2 regions of the Shewanella psychrophila genome follow, and region 1 is predicted to be linked to the other one. Evidence: predicted binding sites of a transcription regulator. Region 1 holds the regulator's gene; the other holds the start of a gene.
What was found. Region 1 encodes LexA, which represses DNA repair genes until DNA is damaged. Its sites were predicted from a motif close to TACTGTATNNNNATACAGTA; they were not measured.
Positions count from the first base shown of each region.

Region 1 (8,159 bases):
GAACCTGCATACGTTTGATTTCAGGCTTAAATTCCCAGGGCATATCACTTTGAATCTGCGCCATAAATTCAACTGTAATGGTACGACTCTCATCGATTGTGATCGGTTTATAAGTGCTGGCACTGTTTTGGGTCTTACCATTGATCCCCAATTGTTCGCAGAGCACATCGTATAAGGGAACCAAAGCGAAGCCGAAACCGAACATGCCCACAGCACCAGCAATCAACATACTGATAAGTTTTCGATTGGACTTGCCTTGGTTATTGTTCATATCTACTTAATCTCAGGTGGTGTAGAGAATGAGTGGTAGGGTGCTGGGCTCGGGAGTGTCCACTCTAAACCTTCAGCCCCTTCCCAAGGCTTAGCCGCAGCCTTTTCGCCACCGCGTATGCACTTGATGACCAGCGCGAGGAAGATAAACTGAGACAGTCCAAAGGCGAAGCCGCCTATGGAGACTATCTGATTAACATCGGCAAATTGCACCGCATAATCCGGGATACGTCTCGGCATGCCCGCTAAGCCTAAGAAATGCATAGGGAAGAAAAGTACGTTGACCGATATCACTGAACACCAGAAATGAATCTTGCCTAATCTTTCGTCATACATGTTACCGGTCCATTTAGGTAACCAGTAATAGGCCGCGGCCATAATGGAGAAAATGGCACCTGTCACCAGTACATAATGGAAATGTGCGACCACGAAGTAAGTATCATGATATTGGAAATCAGCCGGGGTGATAGCCAGCATCAGGCCCGAAAAGCCACCTATGGTGAAGAGTATGATGAAGGCGACAGCGAACAACATGGGGGTCTCGAAGCTGAGTGAGCCTCGCCACATGGTCGCCACCCAATTAAACACTTTTACCCCGGTGGGAACCGCAATCAACATGGTGCAATACATGAAGAAGAGCTCGGCGAATACTGGCATACCTGTGGTGAACATGTGGTGTGCCCACACAAGGAATGAGAGTATGGCGATACTCGAGGTGGCGTAGACCATAGAGGAGTAACCAAATAGTCTTTTACGGCTGAAGGTAGGCACTATGGCGGAGATGATACCGAAGGAAGGTAAGATCATGATGTAAACTTCCGGGTGGCCGAAGAACCAGAAGATATGCTGGAACATCACAGGATCGCCACCTCCCGCGGCATCGAAGAAGCTAGTACCGAAGTATTTATCTGTGAGCACCATGGTCACTGTGCCAGCGAGTACCGGCATCACAGCAATTAAGAGGAAGGCGGTGATCAACCAGGTCCAGACGAAGAGTGGTAACTTCATCCAGGTCATGCCCGGAGCCCGCATATTGACTATGGTCACGACGACGTTAATCGCCCCCATGATGGAGCTGATGCCCATGATATGGATAGAGAAGACAAACAGTGCCGTACTGTCAGGGCTATAAGTGGTCGACAGCGGCGCGTAGAAGGTCCAACCAAAGTTTGGTCCGCCTCCTTCCATAAATAGTGAGCTCAGCAGGATGGCGAAGGCGAAGGGTAAGATCCAAAAACTCCAGTTGTTCATCCTTGGCAGTGCCATGTCTGGCGCGCCAATCATCATAGGTATTAACCAGTTTGCCAGGCCTGTAAAGGCTGGCATTACAGCGCCAAAGACCATGACCAATCCATGGACAGTGGTCATCTGATTGAAGAAATTAGGTTCTATCAACTGCAGTCCTGGTTGAAATAGCTCGGCACGTATCACCATGGCCATGGCGCCACCTGTGAGGAACATGATAAAACTGAACCAGAGGTAGAGTGTGCCTATGTCTTTGTGATTGGTGGTTAACAGCCAACGTTTAATGCCCGAAGGATGCTGCTGGTGATGCTCATCATGGTGCTCGCTGGCTTCTTCGACCTGGCCGATTTCCATATTCGGTTCCGCTTCGCGGGTTAAAGTATTCATATTTACTCCCTATTGGCCATGCTGACTAACGTCAGCCGCCTGAACTGTATCGCCTGTGTTGTTGTCCCATGCGTTACGTTCATAAGTAATCACTGCGGCAATCTCTTGCGCGGTTAATTGCTTCCCAAAAGCCTGCATCGCAGTGCCCACTTTTCCATTGATAACCATCTCTAAGTGATCTGTTAATGGTCCAGTTGTTATTGGGCTGCCTTTCATTGGAGGGAATACGCCAGGTAGGCCCATGCCGTTGGGCTGATGACATGCAGCACATCGAGACATGTATACCTGTTCACCTTGAGCCATCAGCTCATCCATGGAGAGGGACTTACTCAAGGAGGCCTGTGCTTCAGCGGCTGCGGCGCTGGCTTGATTCTTTTGTTCTGCTACCCAGATGTCGAAGTCGGCTTGGCTTAGAGCCTCGACCACGATCGGCATGAAGCCATGATCTTTACCGCAGAGCTCGGCGCATTGACCTCGATAGGTACCTGGTATATCGATACGGGTCCATGCTTCATTGATGAAACCCGGATTTGCGTCTTTCTTAACCGCGAACGCGGGAACCCACCATGAGTGGATCACATCTTCTGACGTCATCAGGAAGCGTACTTTTTTATTGATAGGAAGGACTAAGGGCTTATCGACTTCGAGGAGATAGTTCTCTCCCTTCTCTTCGGTTCCCTCTATCTGCTCTCTAGGGGTTGAGAGTAGGCTAAAGAACTCTATATCTTGATCGAAATAGCTGTAATGCCATTTCCATTGAGAGCCTGTTATCTTGATGGTGATGTCGGCATCACTAGGATCTTCCATGGCGATTAAGGTCTTAGTCGCCGGAATAGCCATAAGAATGAGTATGATGAAAGGGGCTATGGTCCAGGCTATCTCGACCTTAGTACTTTCGTGGAAATTGGCTGCTACGGCACCCTTAGATTTTCGATGATTGATCATGGAATAGATCATCACACCAAAAACCACAACACCGATGGCGCAACAGATATACAGTATGATCATGTGCAGGTTGTATACCTGGCCACTGATATCTGTAACGCCCTTTGTCATATTAAGGGGCATTTCTGATGCCAAAACGTAGGGCGTAAACAGCAACGCCAGAAAACTATACAACACTCGCTTCACTAGACTTCTCCTCTGTCAAAAATTAAGACAAAGAAGAGTCACACAGTAAGTCTCTGCTCTATGCAAACTCTTCAGTTCCCAAAAAAGCAACGATGACTTCAAAGTGCAGTGGCGGTTTACTTGTTATTTTAGTTTGGCAGTCACTGACTACCTGAGTTAACCACACTCGCACCTACGGCTGAATATATCAGTACCGATTTCAGCGAGGTAAATATCTGGACTTCCACACATGGCAGGGTCTTTACTACGCCGACTACTAAATCGTTTGGATATAACAAATTATCGTTGTTATATCCCTAACTTACTTGGTGTTGAAATATTGATCAAGATCACTTTTGGTGAATTTTTCAAATATTTTAAATAAAAATCAAACACAAAAAAGTCCCTTACGGGACTTAAATAATAGATTTTCTATTCGTCAAATTGACTCGAGACTAGTGTAGAGAACCGAATAAACTGGCTTGGCTGAAGTGAGTATCTGTTTGGCTATGGGGCTTAGCATGTAAGTGGCTATTCGCATCTTCGATGACAATGCCTAGGGCTCGTGCGCTTTTTTCTACCAATTTCAGTCGGCGATTGTCCCGTGAATCTAAGGCCTGAGTCCAGCAGATGACGGCACTGGATGTGCCACTGGTGAGCGCTTTCTCCATGGCCCATAAGGTTTCAACTTCGTCCTTAGCATGAACGAGAAGGACGCGGTCCATTCTGACTCCTGCTTCGGCTAACATCTGCTTGTAGCCCATGTTGGGAGGACTGATCAATACAATCCATTGCCCCTGATGACTCAAAGTAGCAAGCTGATTACTCACTTTTCTCAGTTCCACCCGGCCCTGAGTGTGGGTGCTTACTGTGGTGATACTCGCATTACCTTGTTCGATGGACACTTGGTCAAGGGGATTCGACCATAAACCTGGGTGTCTAGGGCTATTTCCAATTAGATTTTTCATTACCAAGCTCCTTCGCCAATGAGCGATTTCATCTATTGCCAATTGCCGTTACGGATAACACCGACTGCGAGTCCTTCAATATTCAGGCTCTGGCTGGTGAGGTCGACAACTATCGGTGAATAGTCTTCATTTTCAGCATGGAGATAGACCATGCTACCTTTTTTCTCGAAGCGTTTTACTGTGACATCATCTTCCACTCGAGCCACGACAATTTGGCCATTCTTTGCTTGAGCAACCTTATGGACGGCGAGTAGATCACCTTCGAGAATACCGATATTTTTCATGCTGTCACCGCGTACTCTAAGTAGAAAGTCGGCACTAGGACGAAACATACTTGGGTCGACCTGATAATGTTGTTCTATATGCTCCTGGGCAAGGATAGGTTCACCAGCGGCAACTTGGCCTATCAAGGGTAAGCCTAATTCTTCCGGCTCCGCAGCTTGTGTGAGTCGAATACCGCGAGATGTACCAGGAATAATCTCGATACAGCCTTTTTTGGCGAGGGCCTTCAGATGTTCTTCGGCCGCATTGGCACTCTTGAAACCTAGGCGTTTAGCTATTTCGGCTCGAGTCGGAGGCATGCCGGTATCGGAAATATTGCGCTTAATCAGTTCTAGGATCTCGGCTTGTCTTGGTGTCAAAGGTCTCATGATGAATCCTGTCTTTCTATACAGTTACTGTCAGTATATACAGTATTGCAACCAGTGCAAGGATTAACCAAGTTTATTAAGTACGTAAAAGAACCTTTTGACTAGATTAGGGCTAACTCTCTTTTATCTGGTATTCTATGCCGTTATTAAGAAGACTCACATTGTATAAGAAAAATGTCGAAACAAGACTCTCTTTGGTATAAATCATTACGTTGGATTCAGAAAAAACTGGTGCTCACTGTTGTTGTGCCCCATGACCCCTTTGCCGATCTCAACTTAGACCCAGATAAGCCTGTGGTTTATGTGATGAAGACTGAATCTCTCAGTGATATCGCTTCCCTAAGTGAAATAACCAGTCAGTATGGACTTCCGAGCCCTTATGATGAGCTGGTTGTCGATGGTGAGCGCACGCCCAGAGTGGTGTGTTTGGAAGGTGCTAAGCCTCTTTTTGGGCAAAGAGAGAGCAATGAGTTTTTCTTAAATAGCTTTATGGATCTGTTGAAGGTTCATAGGCAGAAGCCTGAGCTGGATATACAGTTAGTGCCGGTTAGCCTCTACTGGGGGCGCACTCCAGGCAAAGAAGACGATACCATGAAGGCGGCAGTGTTTGAGCGCCAAAATCCGACCTGGCTCCGAAAATGTCTGATGATCCTCTTCTTGGGACGACATAATTTCGTGCAGTTTTCTAATGCTGTCTCAATTCGTTATATGGCCGATGAACACGGCACCGATAAGCGAATAGCTCACAAGCTGGCTCGTGTGGCTAGAGTCCACTTCAGTCGTCAACGTAAAGTGATGACCGGACCTGTTTTGCCTAAGCGTCAGGTACTATTTCAAGACCTGTTAAATTCTGAGTCGCTAAAGAAGGCGATTCTAGAAGAAGCGGCGAGCAAGAAAATCTCCGAAGTCGAGGCCAGAGCCAGGGCGATGGAGTACCTGGATGAAGTGGCGGCTGATTACTCCGAGAGCCTAGTGCGTATCGCAGAGCGTTTCTTGACCTGGCTGTGGAACAAGCTCTACAAGGGTATCAAGATTAAAGGTGCAGAGCAGATAAGGCAGCTACATCATGATGGCCATGAGATCATCTATGTGCCTTGTCACCGTAGTCATATGGACTACCTGCTACTGTCCTATATTCTCTATTACGAAGGTATGGTTCCACCGCACATAGCTGCGGGTATCAACCTCAACTTCTGGCCTGCGGGGCCTATGTTCCGTCGTGGCGGAGCCTTCTTCATTCGCCGTAGCTTCAGGGGGAACAAGCTTTATACGGCGGTTTTCCGTGAATATTTAGATCAATTATTCACTAAAGGTTACTCGGTAGAATACTTTACCGAAGGTGGACGTTCACGTACCGGTCGTCTGCTGGCACCTAAGACTGGCATGATTGCCATGACTCTCAATAGTGTGCTGGGTGGCATGGAAAGACCTGTGACTTTAGTGCCCGTTTACTTAGGTTATGATCATGTGATGGAGGTCGCCACCTACCATAAAGAACTTAGCGGCAAGAAGAAAAAGAAAGAGTCTGTTTGGCAGCTGTTTGGCGCGCTGCGTAAGCTAGGTAACTTTGGCCAAGGTTATGTGAATTTTGGTCAACCTATCACCTTAGATTGCTATCTGGACGAGAAGGTGCCCGATTGGAAGCAGGAGATAGCTAAAGACCCTGAGCAGAAACCTAAGTGGCTGACGCCTGTGGTGAACGCCTTAGCTAATCGAGTGATGACAAGCATTAATGATGCGGCGGCGGTGAGTTCAGTGACGCTGACAAGCTTGGTTTTACTCGCTTCCGAGCAACATGCACTGGAGCGTTCACAACTTGAGAAGCAGCTAGATCTCTATCTAAAATTACTCAAGGATCTGCCTTATACTGAGTTCACATCTGTACCTGAAGGTGACGGTAAATTACTGGTACAGCAAGGTCTAGAACTTAAGAAGATTCAGCTAGATAGCGATCCGCTAGGGGATATCATCTCCATAGAAGATAGCATTGCAGTAGCGATGACCTATTACCGTAACAATATCATCCACCTTTTGATTGTTCCCTCCCTAGTTGCAAACTGCTTGACTCAGCATGAGCACGTTTCCAGAGATGAGATTATCGATACGGTAAAAGACTTCTACCCCTTATTGAAAGCAGAATTGTTTATGGGTATCGAGGACATAGAAACTCATGTTATCCAAATTTTGGATTTATTTGTCGCACAAGGATTAGTGACCGAAGCTGGACGCTTATCGCCAGTAGAGAGTCAGATCAACCAGTTGTTGTTACTCGCTGGCACAGTGAGTGAGACGATGCAACGCTATGCCATAATATTTAACCTGCTGGCTGCCTGTCCTAAGATGGAGCGATCAGAACTTGAGCGTGAGAGTCATAGGCTGGCACAGAGACTGGGTGCGCTTCATGGCATCACGGCGCCGGAATTTTATGATAAAAAGCTTTACGGTACTCTTAGTGTCAAGTTAAAAGAGCTAGGTTACTTATTAGATAGCGACAAGAGAGGGGAAGTCGAACGGATTAGATTGCGAGCCAATGGCCTGCTGCGTTCATCTGTCAGACAGACCATAGAAGATAGCGTCGCAGCGGAGCACAAAGCGTAATGGCTAACCATATGAATGCCACGAAAAATAAAGTGGCAAGTAAGTCTCTACTCGGTGGAGCCATGATTATTGCCGGAACTGCGGTTGGGGCCGGTATGTTCTCTCTGCCGGTCGTCGGTGCTGGGATGTGGTTTAGCTACTCCATAATAATGATGATCGGTGTGTGGTTCTGTATGTTAGTTTCGGGGCTGTTACTACTGGAGACTAATTTACATTTTGAGCCAGGTGCTAGTTTTGATACCTTGACTCGCGAGACCTTAGGGCAATTTTGGCGGATTGTTAATGGTCTCTCCATCGCCTTCGTGCTTTATATCCTAGCCTATGCCTATATCAGCGGTGGCGGGTCTATCGTTAATCATAGTCTCGAGGCGGCGGGAATCGAGCTGCCTCAGAGTGTGGCGGGGCTTGTTTTTGCTTTAGGCTTGGCATTTGTGGTATTTATCAGTACCAAGGCGGTGGATAGAATTACCACCATAATGCTCGGGGGCATGGTTATCACCTTCTTCCTTGCCGTGGGTAATTTACTGATCGATATCGACACTGTTAAGTTATTTCAGCCTGATGGTGAGGCGACATACCTGCCATATCTTTTAGCTGCGCTGCCTTTTGGCCTGGTGAGCTTCGGTTATCACGGCAATGTGCCTAGTCTGGTTAAATACTATGGCAAAGACCCTAGCACTATTATCAAGGCTATCGTACTGGGGACAGTGATCGCATTCGTTATTTATGTGTGTTGGTTGGTCGCGACTATGGGGAATATCGGCAGGAGTGAGTTTGTCGATATCATAGCCCAAGGCGGTAACATGGGTGTCTTGGTCGGAGCGCTGTCGGGGGCGATTACCAGTGATTGGCTAACCAGTATGTTAACCCTGTTTGCTAATTTAGCCGTCGCTTCATCTTTCCTTGGAGTGACTTTGGGCCTATTCGATTA
Region 1 covers NZ_CP014782.1:285,809-293,967, forward strand. The annotation lists gene sps_RS01290 (cytochrome c oxidase assembly protein) at 1-271, opposite strand, end outside; gene ctaD (cytochrome c oxidase subunit I) at 274-1,869, opposite strand; partial or broken gene coxB (cytochrome c oxidase subunit II) at 1,921-3,033, opposite strand; gene sps_RS01305 (cell division inhibitor SulA) at 3,468-3,980, opposite strand; gene lexA (transcriptional repressor LexA) at 4,013-4,630, opposite strand; gene plsB (glycerol-3-phosphate 1-O-acyltransferase PlsB) at 4,805-7,228, shown strand; gene mtr (tryptophan permease) at 7,228-8,159, shown strand, end outside.

Region 2 (8,159 bases), 840 kb from region 1:
TAAGCAGTTACATCAATTCTCATCCATGAATGAGATCAATGCCCAAGGAATAGTCGCTCATTATTTTCCTCTGGCAGAAAACCCTAATAAAGAAAATGACACCTTAAGCATGTGGATTGCCCAGACTTTTGGTAATGCGGGCCAACACAGATATTTAGATAGCTTCATCTATAAGCCTCATAAAGGGATCGCTATTTATGCGGACTCCAATGCAGACGAAGAGTATTTTCAGGTAAGGCTCGAAGAGATAAAACAACTGACGAGTAAAAAATCCCTCGATGGTTATCGTTGGGGAGCCCCCATTCTTGATAAAAGATCCGGTGATTATCACCTCATATTCAGTTATTCCAGTGATCCGGCTAATCCTGACGCTCCCCAGGTAGGTTTTGGGATAAACCTAGTCTCAGTTACGGATCTCAATAATTCATTAGGGCCTGGGGATGTCAGTTTTTTCATGACACCGGAAGGTGAACTATTCTCTAAATCTGTGTTGGCCTTGTCACCTGAGACCATCAATACCTTAAAACACGAGTTTAACAGCAGCCACCCAGATAATGAAAAGCGGGTTCTACATCCCTTAGGTGAATACTATGTGATTAAAGATCATATTTATGGCCCTGGATGGCAACAAATCACATTGATATCAAATGATTTTCTGAAAGATATGGCCTTAACCCCCTTCTTCGCGGAATTGCCCTGGTCACTCCTCTCTCTGGCCTTTATGTCTTTCATCTTGCTCAATGTGTTGCGCATCAATTTTGCCAAACCTATTGGCCACTTTGTCAGCATAATTAACAGTGACAGCCAACCGACCTTAGAGCGGCGCCTCCCCGTAGACAGAAAAGATGAATTAGGTCAGATAGCCAAGGCCTATAATCACTTATTGGATACGGTCAAAGAAAATTATGATGTACTCGAAAAGAAAGTCGAAACAAGAACCCATGAACTGGCCATTGCCACCGAGGAAGCGGAAAAGGCTAATAAACGTAAGACTGAACATTTAACCAATATTAGTCACGAAATCCGCACCCCACTCAATGGCATAACCGGTTCATTGGAACTGCTGCGTAATACCGAGCTCACCACTAAACAGATGGATCTCAGAGACACGGCTTATAACTGTGCAAATTCCCTGTTAGCCATTATCAATAACTTGCTCGACTTTTCCCGCATAGAAGCCGATCAAATTGAGTTAAATTATCAACTCTATCCCGTGTTGACACTGGCCGACAATGCCATGATCACCATACAAAGCAGAATTGTAAACAAGCCCATTTCACTGGAATGCATCGTTAACGCTAATGTCCCGGAAAAAGCACTACTGGACCCCTTAAGAGTGAGACAGATCTTAGTCAATCTACTGGGAAATGCGGCCAAATTCACGGAGGAAGGTTATATTTTATTGCGTATAGAGGTTGTTGAAAACCATCTCTATTTCAGCATTGAAGACACAGGTGATGGCATAAACATTCAAGATCAGCAACGAATATTCGAACCCTTTGCTCAAAGCTGTCACCACCAACCTGGCACAGGACTTGGTTTACCCATATCGTCTAAACTCGCCCAGAAGATGCAAGGTCAGTTAACCATGTTTAGCACCTTAGGCAAAGGCAGCACCTTTGTGTTAGATCTGCCCCTGTCTCAAGCCACAGCCCCCTTAGCCTTACCAGACGATACCATCACAGCACCACTTGCCCTGCACAAACAGTTAGCATTATGGGGAATTAAACCGATAGAGGGTGATAATGAGGAGTTAGATAACCCTGAGCTTAATCACCTGCCCGCCCGCCTCTGGCAACGTCTACATGAGATACGCCACGACTTGCCTCGCAAACAAAGCAGTCATACGTTGGCTCTGCTCCCCTGGAGGCTAAAAATTCTGCTGGTGGATGATGTGGATACTAATCGGGATATTATCGGCAAGATGTTACTCGAGTTGGGTCAACAAGTATTCAGTGTCAGCAGCGGTGAGGCGGCATTGCAAAAAGGAATGTGCCATATCTTCGATCTGGTATTGATGGATATCCGCATGCCCGGACTCGATGGGTATCAAACCACACGAAAGTGGCGTGAAAGTGAAGATATTCTGGACACCGAATGCCCTATTTTTGCCCTCACTGCAAACGCTAACCCTATGGAGCATGACATCATTCGAGCCGCAGGGATGAACAGCTACTTGACTAAGCCTGTATCATTGAAGCAGTTAAATATGGCACTTGAAGGGGCGGCAGATCTGCAACTGGATCGTGATATGCCTCTGGTCATCAATACCGATATCGACACACCTATGATCGATGTCTCCCACACCGATCTAAATCAGCGACTGGCCGCTCATTTAACCGATATGGTCGAGCAAGCCAAACTGCATATTAATCAAGAAGAATGGAAACCCCTCAGTGATGTACTGCATACGATTAAAGGCAGCGCGGGTCTGGCGGGAATAAAAAACATTTCTGAAGTTGCTGCCGACTTAGAGGTCGCCCTGGAAGCCGAAGCGTGTTTAAATTTGGAGGAGTTTGCGCCCCTTGAGGCGCTAATTCAGGCATTAAACAGCGAGACAAACACATGATGATTGCACGCTTATACTCGGTCAGTATCAATCCTGCCATCACAAGAACAGAACTAAGAGCCCAACCTTTGGGCCCAACGCATCAATTCGGCCACATTATGTGCGTTGAGTTTGCGCATTAAATTCATTCGATGGGTTTCAACCGTCTTCAAACCTATGACTAAATCTTCTGCGATATCCCGGTTGCGACGCCCCTCACAGATCAACTTGAGCACTTGTTGTTCTCTCGGAGTCAACATCGGCATATCACCATCGACGGCACCGATCAGGGCTTCAACTTGTTGCTCGTCCAGACTCGGGTCGATAAAAGTCTTGCCTTTACTGACTGATTTAATTGCCGCTAATAAGGTACTTTTCGAACTGTTTTTTAGTACGTAGCCATTGGCTCCGACATCCAATGCCTCACGGGCACTCTTCTCCTCAACGGTAGCTGTCAGCACAATGATCATCATTTCCGGCCAACGTTGACGTAACTGACGGATAACATCGAAGCCACTCATGCCCGGTAATTTAAGATCCATAAATACCAGATCCGGTGTTAACTTTAAACATTGCTCATACACAGCTAAACCATCTTCAACAAATCCCACCAAATTCAACTCGGAATATGGGGCTAAGCAGCTACATAATCCATCAAAAATTAACGAATGGTCGTCTACTACCAATATATTTATCGCCTTGTACTGGCCAAACGTCATAGGCTCACCTCCAGAAGAGAGTTGGAGTTACCTGTATTATCCAGATAACATTAAACTGATCTTGATCACAATCATCTGCATATTGAAGGGCTTTCAGTCGAATTGTCAAGACTTAGTGCGCAGTAGATTGTGCTTTATTACCACCAATAAAACTGATACCAGCTCATTACAATAAAACACGCCAAACTCAGTTACAGCCTCATTTATACCGTATATCACTCCGAGTGTAGGTTAAGATATCTCTATCTACACCCAAGCGTTATTCACCAAATATACGAAGTTTACAGGGATATCTAGCAATCACTCTTTATCTGCTTAGCCCGCTGGTAAACAATGACCTATTTTGAAAAACGAGGCCTTTACCCTCACCAACACTCTCACTCATTACCGTCATTGAATATATCCAATCTAACCCAATTAACAAAAAGTGCTGAAAATCAGCCGCTTTTGTCCATAAGCCAGATTAAGGGACAATCCAGCTTCAAAGTTCTACCTGCATAACCCCGAAAAAGATTGCCACCACTTAGATTACTGCTAGACTTATAACTGTATAAATATACAGTTCAGGGTAAAACGACCATGATCAAAATGATCCCCATCTCAGCCAGTGCGGGAATAACCGGCTTCGAAAGCCCGGCTACCGATTACAAACAATTGCCTTTAAGTCTGGATGAGCTGCTCGTTGAGCATCCTAGCGCCACTTTTATCGGTCAAGCCAGTGGTAGCTCGATGCAAAATGTGGGAATTTATGACGGCGACATTCTCATCGTCGACAGGCATGTAAAAGTACAAAACCAGGACATAATAGTGGCGAATTATAATGGCAACTTTGTCTGCAAAATTATTGACACCAAAAGACGAATGTTACTCTCGGCTAGCGATGAACACCAACCTGTGGTCATACATGAGTACGATCAATTCAGTGTCGAAGGTATCGTCGTACGGTCTATACGCTGTCATCGACCCAGTCCTCTACTGATAAAGGGGCTAGCCGTCGAGTCAGCAATTAACTAATGAAAATTATTGATACATACTTTGTCATACTAGTGAACACTAGCGCTAATACCAGAATGGATACCAGAGTTAACGAGCCTGCTGAATCAACTCACTCAGAGGAGATCTGATGTTCGCTCTCGTCGATGCTAATTCATTCTACTGCAGTGCCGAGCAGGTGTTCCGCCCCGAGTGGCGTGGCCGCCCTATTGTGGTCCTGTCGAACAACGACGGCTGTATCGTCGCCGCCAACCGTCAAGCCGTCGATGCCGGGGTCCCTAAGTTTGAACCTTACTTCAAAATTAAGGCTCTTTGTGACCGCTTAGGTATTATCGCCTTAAGTTCGAACTATGAACTCTATGGCTCACTGTCCACCAGCATGATGGAGATAATTGGTCGTTTTGCACCGGATCAGCATGTCTACAGCATAGATGAATCGTTTCTGTCGTTTAAACATTGTTATCCTGCCATACCTTGCTTAGTCAAGCACGGTGAGGCATTGCGGCGTGCAGTATGGAAGGAAACTCGCTTACCTGTATCCGTTGGCATGGGAGAGACCTTAACCTTAGCTAAGGTAGCAAACCACGCCGCTAAGAAGCTCGCTGACTACAATGGGGTCTGTGTCATCGATAACTCAGCCCAACGAAAGGCGATTCTCTCCCAGATAAAGCCCAATCATATCTGGGGCGTAGGGAGGCGCTTATCCAAGAAGCTGGATTTGATGGGAATAAAATCGGCCTATGCACTGTCTCAAATGGCACCGGGACTGGCCAGAAAACAGTTCAGTATCGAGATGGAGTGTACGGTGCGAGAACTCAACGGTGAGCCGTGTAAGGGCTGGGATCAAGCCAGAGCCGATAAACAACAGATCTTTTCGACCCGTAGCATGGGAGAGAGGATCACAGATTCAAACTCCCTGCAGCAAGCCCTCAGTAAACATGTCGGTATCGCCACCAGCAAGGCAAGGGAGCAAGGTTCATTGTGCTCAGTACTGCTTATTTTCGCCTCCAACTCCCCTTTCGATGAGCAGCCAACAGGCTTTAAACTCACTCACAGGTTTGCTTATCCCACTAATGACACAGGTGAAATAACCCAAATAGTAACTCAAATAGCCAAGCAACAATTTAAAGCAGGGGTTCGCTATTACAAGGTAGGAGTCGGTCTCATCGATCTCATCAGTGAGTCACATAATCAGCTGGATCTGTTTGCCTCACCGAGAAACCCAGCGTTAATGCAGGTTTATGATTCCCTCAATCACAGATACGGCTCCGACTCTATGTTTATGGCGGCACAAGGTATCACTGCAAAGTGGCACATGAGACGAGAATATCTCACACCTCAATACACCACCAGCTGGCAAGACATCCCCAGGATCTATTGCTAAATTTAACTTTTAGTATCAGTGACCGCTGCCATCTCCCAGTGAAATTAAAAAGCATTAACAGGATCCTGAAACGAATAATATGAACTAGGTAAATCCAGCCGGAAGCAATACCATCAGAGTCATATATCGAGAAATGTAACCCAGCATAAGTGCTTTATTTATTTCAAACATCATCCGCACTAGGTGAATCTCTCAGGCATTAAACTCACCTTAAGTCGATATCACCACCTGATGCTTTTCAATCATAGGCCTACCGGTAAACGCTTCCTTGGGTAAAGGATGTTGATGAGATAGCTTAAAATCCTCACTGTGGATCCACGCCTCAAAAGCCGCTTCATCTTGCCAAGTGGTAAAAACGACATAAGGTGCGCCCTCACTAATAGGTTTCAAGATCTGCATGGAAACAAAGCCAGCTTGTTTATCAATTTGACCAACACGCTGACGGAACCTATTTTCAAACTCATCCTGCCAATCCACCGACACCGGAATACGGTTCGCAACAATATACATAACCCCTCCAAACAAAGACATCCAAAATTATTATGATAAAAAACAATCATTAAAAACACGTAAAAATCACCGCGAAACCCAGTGTGCCACGACTCTTCTATATCATCAATTGCCACATATGATAAATAGCATTTCTTAATGAGTAACTCATTAAGAAATGCCAAGAAAAACTAAAATCAGATGAAATATTAAAATAAGGAAAACACAAAACCCCGAATGGATATTCGGTTTGTTTTATACTATTTTATTAAGCAAAACGGATAAATATATACTAGGCGCTATCTAACCATTTATGACAGTTAGCCGCCCCTTGCCTGCGCTTTCTTTCTAAATGATCACAGTAACGACTTAGTTCTTGTAAAGTCCCCACAGGCCCCTTAAACAACCGAGTAAACTCTGACGTTATTTTTAGCCAATTCTGTTCCGGGATATTGAGCCTATGTAGAGTATGTCGTGAGCTTTCACTGATGGAACCGCGTTTATCGTTACGAATGATACGACCAGTGTCATCGACTAACTTTAAGTATTCTTCTACGCTAAAACATAGCCCTTTAGGCATATTCTTTCGTTCGTTATCGATAAACGGAAATAAGTGATTGGGTTGTTCACCTACTAAGGCCGACTTTATACGTTGCTGAATACTGGTAAAATCAGAGGTTTCAGGAGTCTTAGCAATGCCCGCTCGTATAGGGTTCAAATCAACATAAGCCATACAGGCCAATACAGCCGCTTCGTCTAAAAGTGCTTGAGACTTAAACCTCCCCTCCCAAAATCTGCCTTTGCAGTTATCCTCAAAGTTGGCTTTTCTCGCTATTGGCTCATTCAAAGCGCGCATAAACCAAGATATGTCCATCAAGCGTTGGCGATATTCAAAGGTACTGTCCTTAACTGTTTTCAGCTCATAGGCATTAAGATCATCCCCATTAACAAAGCTTTGGGTCAATAACGTTCCCTTAAATAGCTTATGCCATTGAACTAATACCTCATTGTCTGTCCAGGCTAATGCTTGTTCTTTGTCGATACACAACACCACATGTAAATGGTTACCCATTACTGTATAAGCACAAACTTCAACAGCAAACACTCCAGCTAATTCTAGCAATCGACTTTCGACCCAGTCACGCCTATGCTCATAAGATTGACCGCTATAATGATCTACACCACACAAATAAGCTCTTCTAACACAACGAGATACGCAGTGATAATAGGGAGTATCCTCTAAACTAACCAGTGCTTTTCTTGGTGTAGGCATAACTCAAACCTCAACAGCTATTTTATTTAAGCCTAGCTCATAAATTGACTCTTTTAACTTTGGGTGTCTTGATAATCTTGTTTGGGGAACCATGAGTTTTTCATATTCGAAGGTTAATGCTGCATCCGGGCTCAAGACCCTAAGCTGATGTACGACTTCATCACACTCATGGGTGATATTGGTAGCGACTCTCCCCTCTTTAGTACGGCTCTGTTGCTGCACTAAGCACCCGATAGCATCATAATAAAAATGCACACTAGTACCATCGGCTAAGGTTTTGCTCTCGAGCCTGCCCACAGCATCATAAGCGAATACAGTAATGCTTTGTTGAGACACAACTTGCTGAGTTGTCATCGCCTGAACAGCTTGCCCTTGGTGAGAATGAAAATACAAAGATGAATCTGCAATTTGCTTATCTTCACTCACACTAATGAGCTGGCAATTGTGATTATACTGATAAAAGTTTCGCCCCTGTGGAGTGCTATGAGTTATCAAGGTATCGAATGCGCCATACTCATAATCATGCTTGAGCCCTTGGGAGTTCGTCACACCGATTAAGTGCCCTGTTACATCGTAAGTAAAATTAGCTTGCAGGCCATCTTCATCAACCCAGGCACAGGGATGAGGCATGCCTGACTTATACTGCCAGAATTGACGACCCTCTTTACTTCCATCGGCCAAAGTCTGACATCGCTTAACTAATCGGCCGAGCCCATCGTAGTAAAAAACGACAGTTCCACCATCAGCAAGCAA
Region 2 covers NZ_CP014782.1:1,125,967-1,134,125, forward strand. The annotation lists gene sps_RS05035 (two component system sensor kinase) at 1-2,569, shown strand, start outside; gene sps_RS05040 (two component system response regulator) at 2,623-3,267, opposite strand; gene sps_RS05045 (LexA family protein) at 3,850-4,281, shown strand; gene sps_RS05050 (Y-family DNA polymerase) at 4,391-5,644, shown strand; gene sps_RS05055 (antibiotic biosynthesis monooxygenase family protein) at 5,855-6,154, opposite strand; gene sps_RS05060 (transposase) at 6,426-7,406, opposite strand; gene sps_RS05065 (DUF6531 domain-containing protein) at 7,410-8,159, opposite strand, start outside.
Region 2: sps_RS05045 (LexA family protein) is a predicted target of LexA. The motif match lies at 3,812-3,831, and genes of this name have one in related genera.